Linked DNA regions of Paenarthrobacter nicotinovorans. The protein of the gene in region 1 interacts with the protein of each later gene in a pairwise test. Links are inferred from orthologs where the notes say so. Each region holds a gene or a part of one and is shown in the gene's direction. Other genes may lie near its edges.

Region 1 (3,060 bases):
TTGACGAGGTCTTCTCCATGCTCGCCCCGGTCTTCGAAGAAGAGCAGGCAGAGCAAGGCAAGCCGGTCAACAAGCAGAACCAGGCCCCCGTGGCCGTCGACTTCGAGGTCGGCGAGTCGGTCATCGTCAAGGAAGGTCCGTTCGAGACTCTTCCGGCAACGATCTCCGAAATCAAGCCCGAGTCCCAGACCCTGGTGGTTCTGGTCTCGATCTTCGAGCGCGAAACCCCGGTGACGCTCGCATTCAACCAGGTCACCAAGATCTAGCTGATTCCAAAATTTCGCTCCTGTCCTGCCTGCTTAGCAGTTCGGGAGCGGCCGGCCGCCTCGCCATGGCGGCCACCAACCTGGGACGCGCTCCTGTGTCCCAGGAAGCTATTGAGAGAAGGACCCTACATTGGCTCCCAAGAAGAAGGTCACCGGCCTCATCAAGCTGCAGATCCAGGCAGGTGCCGCTAACCCGGCCCCGCCGATCGGTCCTGCACTTGGCCAGCACGGTGTCAACATCATGGAATTCTGCAAGGCGTACAACGCTGCAACGGAATCCCAGCGCGGAAACGTTATCCCGGTTGAAATCACGGTCTACGAGGACCGTTCCTTCACCTTCATCACCAAGACCCCGCCGGCTGCAGAGCTCATCAAGAAGGCTGCAGGCGTCGCCAAGGGTTCGGCTACCCCGCACACCGTCAAGGTTGCCAAGCTGACCCAGGCACAGGTTGAGGAAATTGCTTCCACCAAGATGGAAGACCTGAACGCCAACGACATCAAGGCTGCTGCCCTGATCATCGCCGGCACCGCCCGCTCCATGGGCATCACGGTCGAAGGCTAGAACCCTCGAAGGCCTATCGTGGCCTTCACCCGCCGGGCAACCGGTATCTGAAACATTGAAATGTCGCAGGATCCTTGCCGGATCCCCGACTGTGGCAGGGCCCAGCGCGGTCCGCAGACCACAACTGCACAAGGAGAAACAGCAGCATGGCAAAGCGCAGCAAAGCATATGAGGCAGCCGTAGCCAAGATCGAGGCAGACAAGGTCTACGCCCCGTTCGAGGCCATCACCCTCGCGAAGGACACCAACCCTTCCAAGTTCGACGCAACCGTTGAGGTCGCTTTCCGCCTGGGCGTCGACCCGCGTAAGGCCGACCAGATGGTTCGTGGCACCGTCAACCTGCCCCACGGCACCGGTAAGACCGCCCGCGTCCTCGTTTTCGCAACCGGCGACAAGGCTGAAGCAGCAATCGCTGCCGGCGCCGACTTCGTTGGTTCCGATGACCTGATCGAAAAGATCGCCGGCGGCTGGACCGACTTCGACGCCGCAGTGGCAACCCCTGACCTCATGGGCAAGGTTGGCCGCCTCGGTAAGGTTCTCGGCCCGCGTAACCTCATGCCGAACCCGAAGACCGGCACGGTTACCCCGGACGTCACCAAGGCTGTCAACGACATCAAGGGCGGCAAGATCGACTTCCGCGTCGACAAGCACTCCAACCTTCACTTCATCATCGGCAAGGTGTCCTTCGACGCCACCAAGCTGGCTGAGAACTACGCAGCAGCACTGGAAGAGGTGCTTCGTTTGAAGCCGTCCGCTTCCAAGGGCCGCTACATCCAGAAGGCTACCGTTGCCACCACGTTCGGCCCGGGCATCACCGTTGACCCGAACGTCACCAAGGTTCTCACCGACGCGTAAGCTTCGCGAGCACTGGCTCTGAAAAGGACCGTCCGGCTTTTGCCGGGCGGTCCTTTTTCTGTCACTGCCTGCATTCGCTTCCAGCCTGTTTTCTTGTCTCCGTCTGTTCCGCGCGGGAGGCGGGCCGTAGGCTGTGGTGCGTGACGTCGTCGAACATTTCAGGGCCTTCCGGATTGACCGTGGAACGGATCCGTGTCCCCACGAGTCCGGACGCCGCAGATGCCCCTGACTTCCAAGCCTTTCACCAACTGAACGTCGTCCACGCCATGGAACTGTGGGGCAACCTGGACCGCTGCGCTACCCTGGCCGAGGCCGTCCTTTTCTGGCAGGGAAATGAATACGAAGAGCGCCAGGTCCATCTGGCCCGCCTCGACGGTGAGGTGGTGGGTTGCGGCACTTTGACGCTGCCCCTGAGTGAAAACACGACGACGGCGGGTGTGGACGTGCTTGTCGACGCGCCCTTCCGGCGCCGTGGCTTTGGATCCCGGATACTGGCCCTGTTGGAGGAACTGGCCAGTGGCCGTGGGCGGGTTTCGTTCGATGCCTACTGCGGAGAACCCATCGCGCCCGTCGAGGCCGGCGTGGAGTTGTTGGAGGCCAAGTCCGGCTCAGGCGGTGTGCCTTTGGACGCGGCATCCACACGCTTCGCCCTCCGCCACGGTTACTCGTTGGAGCAGGTCGAAACGAACAGCACGCTTGCCTTTCCCGTTTCCGGGGAATCGCTTGGGGTCCTGGAAGCGGAGGCCTTGAGACGCTCGGCGGGCTACAGCGTCCTGGGCTGGAAGTCGCGTTGCCCGGACCACCTTGTGGGCGCTTTCGCCCGCCTCAAGAGCCTCATGAGCACAGAGGTTCCCATCGCAGGCCTCGGGTGGGAAGGCGAGGTGTGGGACGCTGCCCGGGTCCGCCGGGAGGAAGCCACCTGGCAGGCCAGCGGTGTGGAGTCCGCCGTGTGCGCAGCCCGCCATGACGCGACGGGGGAGCTGGCCGCCTACACGGTCCTGACGCACCGTGAAGAGGCGCCGGCGGTGATCTACCAAGAGGACACTCTGGTGGCTCCCGGGCACCGGGGACACGGTTTAGGGATGCTGGTGAAAACCGGCAACCTTCGCCGCGCACAGGAGCTCTGGCCGGACGCCACGTCGGTCATGACATGGAACGCCGTTGAAAACCAGCATATGCTGGCCATAAATATCGCCCTTGGATTCAAGCCGTCCGGCTTTGAAGGCGAATGGCAGAAACGGCTGGGATGACTGTAGACGAGACGGGTACCGTTCAGGTCGGGCAGCTGTGGGTGCCTGACACCCTGGACAGCCCTGAGGCCGCCGATTTCCTGGACGCCGTGGAAGTCGGACGCCGGGTGCGCATGGAAACGTGGGGG
Region 2 (3,272 bases), 710 kb from region 1 along the record:
GTTGTCGTTTGCACTGGGAGATGTCGAGCTGAAGAACCTCGCCCCGGAACTTCCTCCCACCACAATGATTGAAAATGTCAGGGCAGAGCTTGACCTCATGGCCGTGGATGTCAGCGAACACTTGATGGAAAGCCACCGGCCCCTCCTGGCGAAATTGGGAGTGACGACGGCCGACCAACTCCTTGGCTTGCGCAACGGAACGGAGGTCCTGGTGGCCGGGGTGCGCGTTGCCACCCAAACCCCTCCCATGCGCGGTGGGCGGCGGGTGGTCTTCATCAGTATCGATGACGGCACTGGATGTGTGGATTCGGTTTTCTTCCACGAAGCCCAGGAAGAATCGGGACCGTTGCTGTTCGGCACACGCTTGCTGCTGATCCGGGGAACCACCAGGAGGACAGGTCCCAGGGGAATCAGCCTGAGCGCGAGCAAGGCCTGGGACCTTGGCCGGCCCGAATCGCTTCCTTATCCGGAAATCATCCGCGGCGGTGAAGTGCCGACGGACGAATACACGATTCCCGGCCCCCTCCACGGCATTACACGGAACCTTGCCATTACCGGGCTGGGAAGCTGAACACCCTGAATCCCGGCCCGGCGTGCTGCTTTGGCCGCCCTCGCCGGAGCGGATACGATTGACGGTGGCTGGCTGTGGTCCCCGTACGCCACAAGCTATGAAGCCTTAACTATGAATAGGAGACACCCGTGTCAGATGCCCAACAGATCACCCTCATCGTCGATGGCGAAGAGACAAAGGTGACGGAAGGGACTACCGGCGCGGAACTCTTCTTCGAGCGCCGCGACGTCGTTGTAGCCCGTGTCAACGGCGAACTCAAGGACCTCGACCAGGTCCTCCCCGCCGACGCCGACGTCGAAGGTGTCACCATCGAATCTCCCGATGGCCTCAACGTCCTCCGTCACTCCACCGCGCACGTCATGGCCCAGGCCGTGCAGCAACTGCGCCCTGATGCCAAGCTTGGCATCGGCCCGTACATCACTGACGGCTTCTATTTCGATTTCGATGTCTCCGAGCCCTTCACTCCGGAAGACCTGCGCCAGCTGGAAAAGATGATGCAGAAGATCATCAACCAGAACCAGAAGTTCGTCCGCCGCGTGGTCACCGAAGACGAAGCGCGCGAAGCCATGGCCGGCGAACCCTACAAGCTGGAACTGCTCGGCAAGAAGAACGACGCCTCCGACGCCGCTGAAGGCGTCAACGTCGAAGTCGGCGCCGGTGACATCACCATCTACGACAACGTGGACAGGAAGAGCGGCGAAAGCGTTTGGTGCGATCTGTGCCGCGGCCCGCACCTTCCGAACACCAAGATCATCGCCAACGCTTTTGCGCTGACGCGTTCTTCGGCCGCCTACTGGCTGGGCAACCAGAACAACCAGCAATTGCAGCGTATCTACGGAACCGCGTGGCCTACCAAGGAAGCACTGAAGGCCTACCAGGAGCGCATCGCCGAAGCTGAGCGCCGCGACCACCGCAAGCTCGGTGTCGAGTTGGATCTGTTCTCCTTCCCGGATGAACTGGGCTCAGGCCTCCCGGTGTTCCACCCCAAGGGCGGGATCATCCGCAAGGCGATGGAGGACTACTCCCGCCAACGCCACGTGGACGCCGGCTACGAATTTGTCTACACACCCCACATCACCAAGGGTCACCTGTACGAGGTCTCAGGCCACCTTGACTGGTACAAGGACGGCATGTTCCCCGCCATGCAGGTGGACGCCGAATTCAACGAGGACGGCACGGTGCGCAAGCCGGCCCAGGACTATTACCTGAAGCCGATGAACTGCCCCATGCACAACCTGATCTTCCGCTCTCGCGGCCGGTCATACCGTGAACTTCCGTTGCGCCTGTTCGAGTTCGGTTCGGTGTACCGGTACGAGAAGTCCGGCGTTGTGCATGGACTGACACGTGTTCGCGGCATGACACAGGACGATGCCCACATCTACTGCACCCGCGAGCAGATGAAGGACGAGCTCACTACCACGCTGAACTTCGTCCTCGGCCTGCTCAAGGACTACGGCCTGGACGATTTCTACCTGGAACTGTCCACCAAGAACGAAGAGAAGTTCGTTGGTGACGACGCCGCTTGGGAAGAAGCCACCCGTACTCTTTCCGAGGTTGCAGCCGCTTCCGGGCTGGAACTCGTGCCGGATCCGGGTGGAGCCGCGTTCTACGGCCCGAAGATTTCGGTTCAGGCGAAGGACGCGCTGGGCCGGACCTGGCAAATGTCCACCATCCAGCTGGACTTCAATCTTCCCGAACGCTTCGAACTGGAATACCAGGCGGCCGACGGAACGCGCCAGCGTCCCGTCATGATCCACCGGGCACTCTTCGGTTCTGTTGAACGCTTCATGGGTGTGCTCACCGAACACTATGCCGGGGCCTTCCCGGCCTGGCTTGCTCCGGTCCAGGTAGTTGGCATTCCCGTGGCCGAGGCATTCAACGACTACATGTTTGACGTCGTCGGGCAGCTGAAGGCTGCAGGCATCCGTGCCGAGGTGGACATTTCCTCGGATCGCTTCCCGAAGAAGATCCGTACTGCCAGCAAGGACAAGATTCCCTTTGTATTGATTGCCGGCGGTGAGGATGCCGAAGCGGGCGCCGTGTCATTCCGGTTCAGGGATGGCAGCCAGGATAACGGCGTTCCCGTGGAAGAAGCGGTCCGCAGGATAGTCGACGCCGTAAAGAACCGCGAGAGCTGACGGAACGGAAAAGTGACGGTGCAGGAGAACACAGGCGCGGCAGCTGACCTTCCGGGCGACGCAGACGTAACCGATGATTTCGGACTCGCAGGCGTTCCGGATGCGTTTCAGCGCCTGTGGACTCCCCACCGCATGGCCTACATCAAGGGCGGGCAGGATCAATTCAAGAACAAGGATGACTGCCCGTTCTGTGTAGGGCCGACCCGCTCTGACGAGGAATCGCTCATCGTCCACCGGGGAAAGACCTGCTATGTCGTGCTCAACCTGTTCCCGTACAACCCGGGCCACCTGCTGATCTGCCCCTACCGCCACGTCCCCGACTACACGGATATTACGGTGGAAGAGACAGCGGAGTTCGCTGATCTTACCCAGACCGCCATGCGTGTGCTCCGGAAGGTTTCGAATCCCAGCGGTTTCAACCTGGGCATGAACCAAGGTGTTACCGGCGGGGCGGGCATCGCTGCCCATCTTCACCAGCACGTAGTTCCGCGCTGGGGCGGGGACGGCAATTTCTTTCCCATCATCGCCCAGACCAAAGCCATCACGCAGACCTTGGACGAGGT

What was found.
Region 2: the proteins of rplA (region 1) and thrS interact in binary tests that used the Escherichia coli proteins (3 or more experiments, as listed by UniProt). The link is inferred for Paenarthrobacter nicotinovorans from one-to-one orthologs.

The regions. Positions count from the first base shown.
Region 1 is NZ_CP089293.1:3,072,068-3,075,127, reverse strand. The notes cover bases 89-2,828. They hold rplA (50S ribosomal protein L1), read left to right. Parts: upstream 89-974; coding sequence 975-1,682; downstream 1,683-2,828. Other genes in these bases: JMY29_RS14280 (GNAT family N-acetyltransferase), read left to right, coding at 1,823-2,828; rplK (50S ribosomal protein L11), read left to right, coding at 397-828; nusG (transcription termination/antitermination protein NusG), read left to right, coding at 89-266. In the rest of the region: more of nusG, read left to right, coding at 1-88; more of JMY29_RS14280, read left to right, coding at 2,829-2,932; JMY29_RS14275 (GNAT family N-acetyltransferase), read left to right, coding at 2,911-3,060. UniProt on the Escherichia coli protein: One of the primary rRNA binding proteins, it binds very close to the 3'-end of the 23S rRNA. Forms part of the L1 stalk. It is often not seen in high-resolution crystal structures, but can be seen in cryo_EM and 3D reconstruction models.
Region 2 is NZ_CP089293.1:2,358,279-2,361,550, reverse strand. The notes cover bases 253-3,204. They hold thrS (threonine--tRNA ligase), read left to right. Parts: upstream 253-699; coding sequence 700-2,709; downstream 2,710-3,204. Other genes in these bases: JMY29_RS10975 (HIT family protein), read left to right, coding at 2,728-3,204; JMY29_RS10985 (DNA polymerase III subunit alpha), read left to right, coding at 253-571. Also shown: more of JMY29_RS10985, read left to right, coding at 1-252; more of JMY29_RS10975, read left to right, coding at 3,205-3,272. UniProt on the Escherichia coli protein: Catalyzes the attachment of threonine to tRNA(Thr) in a two-step reaction: L-threonine is first activated by ATP to form Thr-AMP and then transferred to the acceptor end of tRNA(Thr). The rate-limiting step is amino acid activation in the presence of tRNA.